DNA from 2 places in the Ramlibacter sp. G4-7 genome. Region 2 is predicted to be linked to the other one. Evidence: predicted binding sites of a transcription regulator. Region 2 holds the regulator's gene; the other holds the start of a gene.
What was found. Region 2 encodes FNR, which switches genes on or off when oxygen is low (the NO sensors DNR and NnrR bind a similar motif). Its sites were predicted from a motif close to TTGATNNNNATCAA; they were not measured.
Positions count from the first base shown of each region.

Region 1: AC3EGR_RS09410 (MBL fold metallo-hydrolase RNA specificity domain-containing protein) is a predicted target of FNR. The motif match lies at 5,144-5,157, and genes of this name have one in related genera.

Region 1 covers NZ_JBYNTT010000005.1:231,688-239,327, reverse strand. The annotation lists gene AC3EGR_RS09435 (alpha-hydroxy acid oxidase) at 1-1,119, shown strand, start outside; gene AC3EGR_RS09430 (RraA family protein) at 1,187-1,864, shown strand; gene AC3EGR_RS09425 (hydroxyacid dehydrogenase) at 1,867-2,898, shown strand; gene AC3EGR_RS09420 (tripartite tricarboxylate transporter substrate binding protein) at 2,928-3,914, shown strand; gene murQ (N-acetylmuramic acid 6-phosphate etherase) at 4,043-4,972, opposite strand; gene AC3EGR_RS09410 (MBL fold metallo-hydrolase RNA specificity domain-containing protein) at 5,192-6,550, shown strand; gene AC3EGR_RS09405 (sulfite exporter TauE/SafE family protein) at 6,609-7,331, opposite strand; gene AC3EGR_RS09400 (VOC family protein) at 7,335-7,640, opposite strand, start outside.
Region 2 covers NZ_JBYNTT010000002.1:304,057-311,696, forward strand. The annotation lists gene AC3EGR_RS04390 (DUF5710 domain-containing protein) at 1-143, shown strand, start outside; gene AC3EGR_RS04395 (FMN-binding negative transcriptional regulator) at 179-802, shown strand; gene AC3EGR_RS04400 (hypothetical protein) at 799-1,005, shown strand; gene tadA (tRNA adenosine(34) deaminase TadA) at 1,002-2,390, shown strand; gene AC3EGR_RS04410 (LD-carboxypeptidase) at 2,387-3,307, shown strand; gene AC3EGR_RS04415 (hypothetical protein) at 3,360-3,704, opposite strand; gene AC3EGR_RS04420 (universal stress protein) at 3,885-4,334, opposite strand; gene AC3EGR_RS04425 (response regulator) at 4,533-4,919, shown strand; gene fnr (fumarate/nitrate reduction transcriptional regulator Fnr) at 4,940-5,725, shown strand; gene AC3EGR_RS04435 (chaperone modulator CbpM) at 5,816-6,184, shown strand; gene AC3EGR_RS04440 (ribose-phosphate pyrophosphokinase) at 6,195-7,085, opposite strand; gene AC3EGR_RS04445 (hypothetical protein) at 7,265-7,640, shown strand, end outside.

The sequences.
Region 1 (7,640 bases), on a different contig from region 2:
GACTTCGAGCGGGAGGCGCAGCGCCACCTGCCCAAGCCGGTGTTCGCCTATGTCTCCGGCGCCGTCGAGCGCAATGCCTCCCTGCGCGCCAATGCCGAAAGCTTCGGGCAGTACGAGTTCGTGCCGCGCATGCTGGTGGACATCTCGCGCCGCACCACCGCCGCCACCCTGCTGGGCAAGCGCTGGTCGGCGCCCTTCGGCATGGCACCCATGGGCATCAGCGCGCTGTCCGCCTACCGGGGGGACCTGGTGCTTGCGCAGGCCGCGGCCGTGGAGAACGTGCCGATGATCATGAGCGGCTCGTCCCTGATCCGGCTCGAGGAGATCGTGCAGGCCAACCCCGAGGCGTGGTTCCAGGCCTACCTGCCGGGCGACGAGCCGAACCGCATCGCGCTGGTCGAGCGCGTGAAGGCCGCCGGCTACCGCACGCTGGTGGTCACGCTGGACTCGTCCATCGCCTCCAACCGCGAGAACAACGTCCGCGCCGGCTTCTCGACGCCGCTGCGCCCCAGCCTCTCGCTGGCGTGGCAGGGCCTCACGCATCCGCGCTGGACCCTCGGCACCTTCCTGCGCACGATCGTGCAGCATGGCATGCCGCACTTCGAGAACAACTTCGCGCGGCGCGGCGCCCCCATCCTGTCGTCCAGCGTGCAGCGCGATTTCTCCGACCGGGGCCACCTCACCTGGGACGACCTGCGCACGATCCGCCGGCTGTGGCCCGGGCAGCTCGTGGTCAAGGGCATCCTGGACGTGCGCGACGCGCGCATCGCGGTGGAGCTCGGCGCCGACGGCATCATCGTCTCCAACCACGGCGGCCGCCAGCTCGATGGCACCGTGCCGCCGCTGAAGGTGCTGCCTGCCATCGTCCAGGCCTGCCCCGAGGTGCCCGTGATGATCGACAGCGGCTTTCGCCGCGGCACCGACGTGCTCAAGGCCCTGGCGCTGGGCGCGAAGTTCGTCTTCATTGGCCGCCCCTTCAACTACGCGGCCTCGGTCGCCGGCGAGGCCGGCGTGCGCAAGGCGATCACGCTGCTGCGCGAGGAGGTCTCGCGCAACATGGCAATGCTGGGCGTGAACACCCTGGCCGAGCTCGACGCCAGCTACCTGCTGAAAGCCTGAGAATCCCATACCTCACCGCCTCGGCGGTGATTTCCCCTTTCCCCTCGCACCCTTCAAGGACAAGACCATGGTCGGTTTCCAGATCCTCCAGCGCCGCCGCCAGGTGGACGCGCGCCACGTGCAGGCCTTCGCGGACATTCCGGTCGCGAACGTCAGCGACTGCATGACCCGCATGACGGCGGGCGGCCCGCGACTGCGCCCGATGCACAAGGGCGGCCGCCTCGGCGGCCCGGCGCTCACGGTGAAGTGCCGTCCCGGCGACAACCTGATGATCCACAAGGCGCTGGACATGGCCCAGCCCGGCGACGTGATCGTGGTGGACGCCGGCGGTGACCTGACGAACGCCCTGTTCGGCGAGCTGATGCTCTCCTACGCCATCACGCGCAAGCTCGCGGGCATCGTGCTGAACGGTGCGGTGCGCGACATCGACGTGATCGCCGCCGGCAGCTTCCCGCTCTACGCGGCCGGCGTGACGCACCGCGGCCCCTACAAGGACGGCCCCGGCGAGATCAACGTCCCGGTGGCCATCGACGGCATGGTGATCCAGCCCGGCGACCTGGTGATCGGCGACGCCGACGGCCTGCTGTGCGTGCCCTTCGACGACGTCGAACAGGTGCTGGCTGCCTCCCGGGAGAAGGTCGCCCTGGAACAGAAGACGATCGAGAACATCCGCTCGGGCAAGCACGACACCTCCTGGGTCGACGCGCGCCTGAAGGCCCAGGGTTGCGATCCCACGTCGCGCTGACGATGACCGACCACAAACGCGTCGTCCGCACGGACCTCTGGATCAACCCCGCCTTCGACCGGCGGCTGAAGAACGAAGCCGGCGTCTCGGTTGCCGTCTTCCCCACCCGCGGCAACCCGGCCGCGGCATGGGACCTGCTGGCTGCCGCGAACGTGTACCACGTGTCCGCTGCCAAGGACGAACTGCCGCGCGAGTGGTTCGTGACCGCCGAGCTGCTGGCACGCTGCCCGCAGCTGCTGTGCGTCTCCTCCAGCGGCGCCGGCTACGACACGGTGGATGTCGCGGCCTGCACCGCCGCCGGCGTGCTGGTGGTCAACCAGGCGGGCGGCAACGCCGCGTCGGTGTCCGAGCACACGCTGGCCATGATGCTGTCGCTGTCGCGCCGCATGATCGAGTGCGACAAGCGCATGCGCCGCGAGACCGGCTTCGGCCGCGAAACGATCATGGGCCACGAGCTGCGCGGCCAGACGGTGGGCCTGGTCGGCATCGGCCACGTGGGCACCCGCGTGGCGGCCCTGGCGAAGGCCTTCGGCCTGGAGGTCATCGCCTGCGACCCGCTGCTGGCACCGGAAGAGATCGAGCGGCGTGGGGCGCGTGCCGTGAGCCTCGACGAGCTGCTGGCCGAAGCAGACATCGTGTCGCTGCACTGCCCGCGCGATGCCACGACGCTGAAGATGATCGATGCCCGCGCCTTTGCGCGCATGAAGCAGGGCGCCATCTTCATCACGACCGCGCGCGGCGGCATCCACGACGAGCAGGCCCTGGTGGAGGCGCTGCGCTCCGGCCACCTCGCCGGCGCCGGCGTGGACGTGTGGGACCGCGAACCGCCGCCGCTGGACCACCCGCTGCTGGCGATGGAGAACGTCTACGCCACCTTCCACACCGCGGGCGTGACGCACGAGTGCCGCCGCGACGTGGCCGCCATGTCGGCCGAGCAGATCGCGCAGGTGCTACAGGGCGGCCGTCCGCCGCGGCTGGTCAACCCCGAGGTGTGGCCCGCCTACGAACAGAGACGCGCGCGCATCCTGCGCTGAGTGCTCGCAAGACCCAAGGAGACGAAGAGATGAAGTTCATTCCCACCGTGCTGCGCCGGCTGCTGCCTGGCCTGGTGCTTGGCGCCGTCGCGGCCGTCGCGCACGCGGCCTACCCCGAGCAGCCGATCAAGATGATCGTGGCCTACGCCCCCGGCGGCGGCACCGACATCACCGCGCGGCTGATCGCGCCCTACATCGCCAAGTACCTGGGCAACAACGCCTCGGTCGTGGTGCTGAACCGGCCGGGCGCCGGCGGCGGCATCGGCTTCTCCGAGGTGGCCAATGCGCCGGCCGACGGCTACACCATCGGCTTCATCAACACGCCCAACGTGCTGACGATCCCCATCGAGCGCAAGGCGACGTACCACTGGAGCGGCTTCGACCTGCTGGGCAACGTGATCGACGATCCGGGCAACTTCTCGGTGCACGCCGACACGCCGGTGAAGAACCTGGCGGAGCTGGTCGCGTATGCCAAGGCCAATCCGGGCAAGGTGAGCTACGGCACGACGGGCATCGGCTCCGACGACCACCTCGCCGCGATGATGTTCGAGCGCGCCGCCGGCGTGAAGCTGACGCACGTGCCGTTCAAGGGCGCGGCCGAAGTGCACCAGGGGGTGGTGGGCAAGCAGATCTACATGGCGTCCATGAACATCGGCGAGGCGCTGCAGTACGAAAAGGGCGGCTCGCCCATGCGCAACCTGGGCCAGATGAGCACCTCGCGCACGACGCTGGCCCCCGGCCTGCAGACGTTCAAGGAACAGGGCTACGACATCGTGATGGCATCCCTGCGCGGGATCGCCGCGCCCAAGGGGCTGCCGCCTGCGGTGAAGGAGCAGCTGGTGAAGGCCGTGGAGAAGGCCGCCGCCGATCCGGAGTTCCAGGCCAAGGCGGCCGGCTACTTCGCGCCGCTGCGCTACATGCCGCCGGCCAAGTACGAGGCGGAGCTGAAGGAAGCGGAAGCCGGCTTCAAGCAGCTGTGGAAAGAGATGCCCTGGAGCGAGACCGCGACCAAGTGAGCGACGCGTGCGCGGTGGGGTTCGCCGCTGCGCTGGCGCACCGCCACGCTACAAGACGAACCACGCTTCGTAGGGTGGCGCGGCGACGCCGCGGCCGGTGAGCGAACGCGAACCCCACCGTCTTGCGTTCACTTCAACGCCGCGATCGACCCGCCCGCCTTCTCGATCTTCCTGCGCGCCTCCTCGGCATCGACGCCGAAGCGCTTCATGACGATGGCGGTCTTCACGTGGCCACCGGAGGCGTCCAGCAGGCGCTCGGCCTCCGCCCGGTCCACGCCCAGCGTCTCCACCAGGATGCGCTCGCCGCGGTCCTGCAGCTTCTGGCAGGTGACCTGCAGGTCCACCATCAGGTTGCCGTAGACCTTGCCCATGCGCACCATCGCGCCGGTGCTCAACATGTTCAGCACCATCTTGGTCGCCGTCCCCGCCTTCATGCGGGTGGATCCGGTGACCACCTCGGGTCCCACCAGCGGCGCGATGACCACGTCGTGCGTCTGCAGCAGCTCCTCGGACGGATAGGTGCACAGCAGGAAACCGGTCCGCGCACCGCGCTCGCGCGCACGCTGCAAGGCGCCGTGCACATAGGGCGTCGTGCCCGAGGCGGCGATGCCCAGCACGAAGTCCTTCGCGTCCACGTTGCGTTCGTCCATGGCGGCGGCGCCGTCGCCGGGATGGTCCTCGGCGCCCTCCTGCGCGCGCAGCAAGGCCTCGTAGCCGCCGGCCATGACCCCTTGCACCATGTCGGGGTCGGTGCGGTACGTGGGCGGCATCTCCGAGGCGTCCAGCACGCCCAGGCGGCCGGAGGTGCCCGCGCCGACATAGATCAGGCGGCCGCCCTGCTGGAAGCAGTCCACGACGAGGTCGATGGCCCGCGCGATCTGCACGCGCTCGTCGCTGACCGCGGCGGCGCACAGCCGGTCCTCGGCGTTGACCAGGTCGACGATCTCCAGCGAGGACAGCTGGTCGATCCGCGTGCTGCGCGGATTGCGCTGCTCCGTCAGGCGCGCGTCCAGCGGGGGCTCGGGGAGTGGGGGGGACGTCTTGGGATTCGCGTCCATGGTTTGGCTGGCAGGCTCCTGCTTCACGTCAGGCATGCGATGGTCCCATGGTAGAGGTGAACCAATGGTCCTGCGGCCAGGAGGGCTTGCCTGTAGGAATCGCGTGCGTTCGAGTGTGGTATCCCAGCCGCAAAGCCGCGCCAGCACGCCCAGCCGTGCGGGGCGCCGGGCTTGATCCAGCGCAAACCGCCAGCGGCCGGGCAGTGGCCAGATCGCGGCATGCAGCTCCAGTTCCTGGGTGCCACCGGCACCGTCACCGGCTCCAAGTACCTGCTGCGCGGCCGCGACGGCGCCGTGCTCGTCGACTGCGGCCTGTTCCAGGGCTACAAGCAGCTGCGCCTGCGCAACTGGGAGCCGCTGCCGGTGCAGGCGCGGGACATTTCGGCCGTGGTGCTCACCCACGCGCACATCGACCACAGCGGCTACCTGCCCTTGCTCGTGAAGCAGGGCTTTCGCGGGGCGATCTTCTGCAGCGCGGCCACGCGGGACCTCTGCCGCATCCTGCTGCCGGACAGCGGCTGGCTGCAGGAAGAGGAAGCGGATTTCGCCAACCGCCACCACACGAGCAAGCACGCACCCGCCCTGCCCCTGTACACGCGCGCGGACGCGGTGCACTGCCTGGAGCGCTTCGAGCCCATGCCCTGGCACGAGGACTTCCGGCCGACGCCCTGGCTCACCGCGCGCCTGTCCCATGCCGGCCACATGCCTGGCGCGTCGGTGGTGCGCATCACGGACGGCGCCCGCTCCATCGTCTTCTCGGGCGACCTGGGGCGCAGCGACGACCCGGTGCTGCACGCGCCCGAGCCGATGCCGCAGGGCGACTATGCGGTCGTCGAGTCCACCTACGGCGACCGGCTGCATTCCCGGGTCGACCCGTTCGAGCAGCTCGCGGAGGTGATCAACCGGACCGCCGCGCGGGGCGGCACGCTGGTGATCCCGGCGTTCGCCATCGGGCGGGCGCAGACCATGCTGCACGGCATCCAGGTGCTCAAGAAGCACAAGCGCATCCACCACCTGCCCGTCTACCTGAACAGCCCCATGGCCACCGACGCGCTGGAGGTGTACCGCCGCCACCGGGCGGAGCTGCGCATCTCGGCCCAGGAATGCGATGCGATCTGCCACGGCGCGCAGATCGTGCGCACGCCGGAGGAGTCGCGCGAACTCAATGCGCGCAAGGGGCCGATGGTCATCATCGCCGGCAGCGGCATGGCCACGGGCGGGCGCGTGGTGCACCACATCGAGCGCTTCGCGCCGGACAAGCGCAACACGATCCTGCTGGCCGGCTTCCAGGCCGGTGGCACGCGCGGTGCGTCGCTGGCCGCCGGCGCGCCCACGGTGCGCATCCACGGCCAGGACGTGCCGGTGCGCGCGGAAGTCGCCCGCATCGACGCCCTGTCGGCCCATGCGGACGCGGGGGAGATCGAGGCCTGGCTGCGCACGGCGCCCTCGGCCCCGCGCCGCATCTTCGTTACGCATGGCGAACCCGCCGCCGCCGACGCGCTGCGCCAGCGCATCGAACGCAAGCTGCGGTGGAACGTGACGGTGCCGGATTATCTGCAGGTGGTGGGGCTGGAATGACGACGTGGGTTTTGCAGGGTGGCCCACCGACCACCCCTCACCCCACGCGCCCCGCCCCCTAGCGCACAGCCGCCCACAACAGCGACACCCCCGAGCACAGCATCAGCCCGTCGATCAGCGACCGGTACGCCGACGGCGAGATCTTCAGCACGACGAAGCGTCCGATGAAGGACCCGGCCATGAGCGTCGCGCCGACGCCCAGCCCTTGCACCACCACCTCGATCGGCAAGGCACCGAAGACCTGGAAGGTGGCGACCTTGGCCGCGTACATGCCGATGGAACCGGCCGCCTCCGTCCCGAGGAACGCACCGCGTTCCAGCCCGTAGAAGGTGAACAGCGGCACGGTGATCGGCCCGGTCGACACCACCAGTCCGGTCAGCACGCCGATCGGTCCGCCCAGCAGCAGCAGGTGCGTGCGCGAGAGCTTGAACTCGTGCCGGTGCAGCCAGCGCCGCGCCGGGATCAGCGAGAGGAAGAACACGCCCAGCGCCGTCTCGGCCACGCCCGGCGGGATCGCCAGCAGCAGGCGCGCCCCGATCATGGCGCCAGGAACGGCCGTGGTGCAGTAGGCAGCGACGGCCCGCCAGTCGATGTCGCGGCGCCAGGCCAGCACCCGCCCCAGGTTGCCCATGATGGCCGCGATGGCCATGATCGGCACCGCCTGCCGCGGCCCGAACATCACGACCAGGATGGGCATCAGCACCAGCGAGGAGCCGGTGCCGACGATGCCGCCCAGCGTGCCGGCGAACAGCCCCGCGACGAGGACCAGCAGCAGGTCCAAAGGCTAGCGGTCCCCGTCCCAGACGTTGGCCCGCTCGGCGAAGTCGCTGCGCTGCGGCCGCACGACGCAGAAGCGCTGCCCGGTGGGCGACTCCATGACCCACCAGCGCTTGACGAACTGCAGCCGCTTCGCCCCCAGCTTCTCCAGGCGCGACACTTCCGCCTCGAGGTCGTCGGTCTCGATGTCGATGTGCACGCGGCTCGGGTGCGACACGGCCTGCACCAGCATCGTGGGCTGGTCGGGCGGCGTGTCGAACAGGCGGTACTGCGCGTCGCCGGGATCGGACAGTTCGCGCACCGGCCAGCCCAG
Region 2 (7,640 bases):
GCTGGCTGGCGCCAGAGGGGGGCACCGCGCCGACAGGCGCTGCCGCGAAAGTTCCGCGCACCGGGCCTGCGCAGCCGCCGGCCCATTGCGGATGCGACGTGCGGCCCTGGGAGCCCTGCGTCCACACGCCATCGGGGCGCTGAAGCGCCGCCTGCGGGGTACGCGGCACAATGCGCCCATGTACCAGCCGCCCCAGTTCCGCTCGCAGGACCCCGCCATCGCGGCGCAGCTGATGCGCGCGTATCCCTTCGCCAGCCTGGTCTCCACGGACGACGGCGGGTTTCCCTTCGTCTCCCACCTGCCGCTGCACCTGGAGGAGGCCGACGGCCGCTTCATGCTCTGGGGCCATTGTGCGAAGCCCAACCCGCACTGGCGCTACCTGCAGGCGCGGCCCGAGGCGCTGGTCACCTTCCTCGGCCCCCACGCGTACCTCTCGCCGCAGGTCTATCCGGACCGCTCCCGCGTCCCGAGCTGGAACTACCTGGCCGTGCACTGCAAGGTCCGCGCGCAGCTGGTGGAGGACGGCGAGGGCAAGGATGGCCTCCTGAAGAAGCTCATTGGCGACCACGAGCCCTCATACGTGCAACAGTGGCGTGACCTCGGCGCCGAGTACCAGCAGAAGATGCTGGCCGGCATCGTCGGCTTCCGGCTCGACGTGGTGGAATGGGCGTGCAAGCTCAAGCTCAACCAGCACCGGCCGGAGGCGCACGCGAAGATGCGCTCGGAATACGCGGCCGGCGGCGAGCAGGAGCGCGCACTCGGCGCCTGGATGGCGCGGCTGGGGATGGAGGGCAAGCAATGAGGGCTGTGTTCAGTATCGTGGGGTTGCTGGTCGTGCTGGCGATCGTCGGCGTGCTGGTGAAGAAGCAGGTGAGCGCGGGCGTGGCGCCCACGGCCAGCGGCGCACCGGCCGCGGCGACGCCGCAGCAGCAGGTGCAGCAGTTCCAGAAGGCTGCGGAAAGCGCCATGCAGCAGGCGCGTCCCATGCCCGAAGAGCCCAAGTGACCGGGGCCGCCGAGCGCGACGCGCACTTCATGCGCGAGGCGCTCGCGCAGGCGCAGCGCGCGCTGGCGGCCGGCGAGGTGCCGGTCGGCGCCGTGATCGTGCACGGGGACCGCGTCGTGGGCCGCGGCCACAACGCGCCCGTGGGCAGCCACGATCCCACGGCGCACGCCGAGATCCGCGCGCTGCGCGAGGCGGCCCAGGCCCTGGGCAACTACCGCCTCGACGGCTGTGAGCTGTTCGTGACCCTGGAGCCCTGCGCCATGTGCAGCGGCGCCATGCTCCACGCCCGGCTCGCCCGCGTCGTGTACGGGGCGGCCGACCCCAAGACCGGCGCCGCGGGCTCTACCCTGGACCTGTTCGCGCAGGGGCGCCTGAACCACCAGACCGCGATCGCAGGCGGCGTTCTCGGCGCCGAATGCGGTGCGCTGCTCACCGAGTTCTTCCGCCGCCGCCGGCAGGAGACGCGGGCGAAGGCCCAACCCCTGCGCGACGACGCGCTCCGTACGCCGGAGGAGCGCTTCCGTGGCCTGCCGGACTACCCGTGGGCGCCGCACTACGTGAACGACCTGCCGTCGCTGGCCGGCTTGCGCATGCACTACCTGGACGAGGGTCCGCGCGAGGCACCGGTGACCTGGCTGTGCCTGCATGGCAACCCGGCCTGGAGCTATCTGTACCGCCGCATGGTGCCCGTCTTCCTCGCGGACCGCGGCCGCGTGGTCGCCCCCGACCTGGTCGGCTTCGGCAAGAGCGACAAGCCCAAGCGCGAAAGCGCGCACGGCTTCGAATGGCACCGGCAGGTGCTGCTCGAGTTCGTGGAGCGCCTGGACCTGCGCGGCATCGTCCTGGTGGTGCAGGACTGGGGCGGGCTGCTCGGGCTCACGCTGCCGATGGAAGACCCGGCGCGCTACCGCGGCCTGCTGGTGATGAACACGGCGCTCGGAACCGGCGACGCGCCGCTGCCCCCTGGTTTCCTTGCCTGGCGCGAGATGTGCGCGAAGAACCCGGACTTCGGTGTCGGGCGGCTGTTCGCGCGCGGCAACCCGCACCTGCGGCCGCAGGAGTGTGCCGCATACGACGCACCGTTCCCGGACGCCGGCCACCGCGCGGCGCTGCGCGCCTTTCCTGCCATGGTGCCCGACCATCCCGAAGCCGACGGCGCCGCCGTCTCGCGGCAGGCGCGCAACTTCCTCGCCACGCGCTGGGAAGGCCGCACGATGATGGCGATCGGCGCGCAGGACCCGGTGCTCGGCGTGCCCGTGATGCAGGCGCTGCGCGCGCAGATCCGCAACTGTCCTGAGCCCTTGCTGCTGCCGCACGCCGGCCACTTCGTGCAGGAGCACGGCGAGCAGATCGCCCGCTCGGCGGTGGGATACTTCCGGGCGTGACGCAACGCATCTACATCTTTTCCCCCTCGAGCGCCGTGCGCAACAAGGCCGCCGTGCGGCGCGGCATCGCGCGCCTGAAGGCACTCGGACACGAGGTCGAACTCGACCCGTCCGTGTTCTCCACGCACATGCGCTTCGCCGGGGACGACGCCACGCGCCTGGGCGCCATCGAGCGTGCCACCGCCAGCGGCGCCGACATCGCCATCATCACCCGCGGAGGCTACGGCCTGACGCGCCTGCTGCCCGCCATCCCGTACAAGAAGGTCGCCAAGGCGATCGACCGGGGCATGAAATTCGTCGGCCTGAGCGATTTCACCGCCTTCCAGAACGCGGTGCTGGTCGAAACGGGCCGCGTGACCTGGTCGGGGCCGGCCGTGGGCGAGGACTTCGGCGTCGAGGCCGAACCCGACGAGATCATGCAGGCCTGCTTCGAGGACCTCGCGAGCGGGCAGGGCGAGGGAGCGGGCTGGCAGTTGCCGGCCGCCGAGGGCTTCGCGCGTCCGATGCAGGCCAAGGGGGTGCTGTGGGGCGGCAACCTGGCGATCGTCTCCGCGCTCGCCGGCACGCCCTGGCTTCCCCAGGTCAAGGGCGGCATCCTGTTCCTGGAGGATGTGCACGAGCATCCCTACCGCGTCGAGCGCATGCTGACGCAGCTCCTGTACACCGGCGTGCTGCAGAAGCAGAAGGCGATCGTGCTCGGACACTTCACCAACTGGGTGCCGGTGCCGCACGACAAGGGCTTCAAGCTCAAGACGGTGATCGACTGGCTGCGCACGCAGGTCAAGGCTCCCGTCCTGACCGGGCTGCCCTTCGGCCACGTGCCGACCAAGGTGTGCCTGCCGGTCGGTGCCGAGGTGACGCTCGCCGCGGAAGGGCGCGACGCCCTGCTGTTCTGGGGCCACGCGCACGCGCACTGAGGCATGAAAAAAGCGCGGCGATGCCGCGCTGGTCGTCGGGCGCCGGAGGCCCTCAGTTCATCAGGGGGCTGGGGCGCGAGGTCAGGCTGCCGGGAAGCAGGCCCTGGAACATGCGCGTCACGCGCTGCACCTGCTGGCGGGCCCCCATCTCACCGTGCACGGTCGCCAGGGTGGCGAGCAGGTCGCCGCGCAGGTACCAGAGCGCCTGGACGTCGCTGGCATAGCGCACCCGGCGCGTCACGTTGGCGAATTGCCGGCCGCCGGCTTGCGTGAGCAGCGCCAGCATCGCTTCGCGGATGTCCTCGGTGCCCGAATCGAGCACGGACTCGCTCGGATCCAGGGGGTTGCCCAGGAGGCCATAGATGCTTTGCCGCAGAGTGCCTTTGAACCAGCGCATGTTGTTCCCACCGACTTGTATTGGCCTGTGACCGGTCCTGCCAAAGGTATGCCGGGCGGCCGGGGCTGACAAGCCTGGCAAGGTGACGGACTTCACGGAAGGCCGCCGGGCAAGGCGACCTATTCGTAACCGAAGGTCAACAATACGACCTAAGCGTGCGTTTGCCTGGCGGGTGTCGGCTCAGGCCGGCGGCGGGTCGCTGCGGACGGCCAGGACGGGCACCGGCGCCATGCGCAGAACCTGCTCCGCCCCGCTTCCCAGCAGGACCCGGCTCACACCGCGGCGACCGTGGGTGCCGACGACCACCAGGTCGGCCTCCCAGGACCGCGCCTCCGCCGCGATGTCTTCGCCGATGCGCGCCCCCGGGGCGTCCAGCAACTTCGTGTCCGCGGGCACGCCGGCGGCCCGGGCGATCTCCAGGGCGTCGGCCAGCACCTTGGCGGCCCCCTTCTTGCCGACATCCAGCAAGTCCACCACCGGCCCGTAGCCGGTGCTGATGAAAGCCATCGGATCGAGCACGTGCACCAGCCGCACGCGGCCGCCGCCCTCGCGCGCCAGCTGCAAGCCGGCGACCAGGGCCTTGTTCGAGGTGTCGCTGCCGTCCACCGGCACGAGGATGCGCTTGTACATGGCTTGCCTTCCGTTCGCATTGAGATCCCCCATGGTGGGACGACGCAGCGCGCGACCGCTTGATGCGGATCAAGCCAGGCGGCTAGGACGATTCCTAGGGACCCTAGTCCCGCGCGCCGCGGCGATTCGGACTCCTCCGAGCCAGCGATTCAGCCGGCTCCGATGTCGCGAATCCGGCCGGATGCCCATAGTGCAGGCATGACCCCGAACGGCTGCATCAAGGTGTTCCTCGCCGACGATTCGCTGCAGATCCGCGAGCGCGTCAACGCGCTGCTCGGGGCGGCCGACATCGCCATCGTGGGCGAGGCCGCCACGCCGGAGAGCTGCATCGCCGGCATCCTGCGTTGCCACCCCGACGTCGTCGTGCTGGACGTGCAGCTGGAAGGCGGCAGCGGATTGCAGGTGCTCAAGGCCGTGCGCCTGGCGGACCCGCAGGTCGCCTTCGTCGTCTTCAGCAACAACTCCGCCCCGGCCTACCGCAAGCGCTACCTGGGCGAGGGCGCCGTGAGCTTCCTGGACAAGAGCACCGAATTCGACCAGCTGGCCCGTGCCGTGGAAACGGCAGGGCGGCACGCGGTCCATTGAACAAGCCAGAAGGAGGGAACATGACCACCGCCACCGCTTCCGTCGCCACCATCCACTTCATCGACCGGGCGCACGCCGGCGACGCCGCCTGCACGCCGGCGCCGCTGGTGACGCAGTGCTCCAGCTGCCACCTGAAGGACCTGTGCCTGCCCTGCGGCCTGACGGGCAGCGACGTCGAGCGGCTGGACGGCCTGAGGTTCGCGCGCCGCCGGATCAAGGAGGGCCAGGCGCTGTACCACGAGGGCGACCGTTTCCAGTGCATGTACGCGGTGCGCAGCGGCACCTTCAAGTCCACCCTGAACCTGAAGGACGGGCGCGAGCAGGTCACCGGCTTCCAGATGGCCGGCGAGCTGCTCGGGTTCGATGGCCTGGCCTCGGGCAAGCACGCCAGCAGCGCCGTGGCGCTGGAGGATGCCGAGATCTGCGCGATCCCCTACGCCCACCTGAGCGAACTGGCCGCCACCAGCGTCGACCTGCAGCACGTGATCTCCCGTCTCATGAGCCGCGAGATCGTGCGCGAGCACAGCCTGATGATGCTGCTCGGGTCGATGAACGCCGAAGAGCGCCTGGCCGCCTTCCTCCTCAACATCTCGCAACGGATGAAGGCCCGCGGCTACTCCGCGAGCGAATTCCACCTGCGCATGTCGCGGGCGGAGATCGGCAGCTACCTGGGCATGAAACTGGAGACCGTCAGCCGCACTTTCTCCGCCTTCGCCCAGCAGCGCCTGCTGGAAGTGGACAAGAAGCACGTGCGGATCACGGACCTGGCGGGCCTGCAGCGCGCGTTCGACCTGCGTGTCCAGTGATCGGGGCGGCCCCCTGGATGGCGCGGCACGGCGTAAGCTGTGCCGGTGCGCGCGCGGCCTTGCGCGCCACTCCTGCGAAGGAGGCCTGCCATGGCCACTGAAATTCCCGACCTGACCTGGCTCGACCCGCTGCGCCGCATCGGCCAGGATGAACTCGCGCTGATCTGCAGCATGAGCACGGCGCAGCTGGACGAACTGGTGGAATACGGCTCGCTGGTGCCGGCGATGGGGGGGCCCGGCAGCCGGGAGTACAGTGCTGCCTGCGTGCCCCCGCTGCTCGAGGCGGCGCGCCTGCACTCCCATTACGACCTGGACCTGTTCACCGTCAGCCTGCTCCTGGGCTATCTGCAGCGCATCGCGCAGCTGGAGCATCAATTGCGCGCGCTCAACGTGCACGTCCCGCACCCGCACACCCTGCCGCGTGAGGGGCCTACGCCCTGGCGCGAGCCGCACGCCTGACGCGCGCGTTTCAGGCGGACAGCTGCCCGCGGAGGGCTTCGGCCAGCAGCGGGGCCACCGCGATGGCATTGGTCGCGTGCGGCACCGTGTCGCAGCTGGCAATGCGCGCGATGCCGGCGCGGTGCAGCATGTCGACCCCCGGGGGATCGAGCAAGGCATGCACGCCCACGCACCAGGGCCGGGCCCAGCCCGCCTCCCGCAGCACCTTCGCCGCGGTCGCCATGGTGTGGCCGCTGGAGATGATGTCGTCCACCAGCACCGGGGTGCGACCGTCGTGCGCGGCGCCTTCGGGCAGCGTCACCTGCACGTCCCGGTCGCCGCGGCGGACCTTGCTCATGACGACGTGCGGCGCGCCCAGCCGGCGCGCCACGTCCGCGACCCACTGCTCGCTCTCGCTGTCGGGGCCGACCAGGATCGGCCGCTCCACTTCGCGCCGCACCCAGGCGGCGATCGCCGGCGCCGCGGCGACCACGCGGGTGGGAATCGTGTAGATCGCGTCCAGGCTGGGCAGGCGGTGCAGGTGCGGGTCGATGGTGAGCAGGAAATCGACCGTCGAGGACAGCAGTCGCGCGTAGCTGCGCGAGGTGATCGCCTCGCCCGCCCGGAAACGCTCGTCCTGCCGCATGTAGGGTAGGTAGGGCGCCACCAGGCCCAGCTCGCGCGCGCCCAGCTCCCGTGCGGCGTCGGCGGCGAACAGCAGCGGCAGCGTCTTGTCATCGGGCCGATCGAGGTGCGCCACCAGCAGCACGCGGCGGCCGTCGACGCCGGTGCGCAGCCGCACGACACCTTCGCCGTCGGGGAAGCGGTGCAGCTCGAGCGTGCTGGCGCCGCAATGCAGTTGCTGCGCGAGTGTTTCGGCCAGCCTTTCCGCGCCGGGCAGGGCCAGGATGATGGTGTCCATGCGTCGTCTCCGCGCGCCACCCTGGGTGGGCGGCGCCGCAGGCGCAAGGTTACGCCAGTTCGCGGAAGCGACCGGGGGCGCGGCCGAAGTCTGCAAGCACAAGCCGGGAAGCCTGCCTCGGCAGGCGGGGAATTGCGTTTTCACACGTCGCCTTCGCGCGCAGCGCCTATCGTTGCGTGATGAACAAGAAACCCTGGATGGCGCTGCTCGCGCTCGCCCTGTCGCTTCCCTTGCTTGCGCACTCCGCGGGCGCGCTCGGACCCGCCGCGCTGCAGGGCCGCCATGCCGCGCTGGCCCCGGAACTGGCGAGCAACGCCTTCGGCGGCCCGCTGGTGCTCAAGTCGGAGCAGGCCTCGCGCCGCGTCGACGGCGAGGTGTATGCGATCCTCGATCACCCGTTCCCCAAGGTCGCGGCCGCGCTGTCGGACCCGGGCCAGTGGTGCGAGATCCTGATCCTGCACCTGAACACCAAGTACTGCCGGCGCGTGCAGGAGCAGGCCGGCACGACCCTGGACGTGCGCATCGGCAAGAAGGACCCGCAGTCCCTCGAGTCCG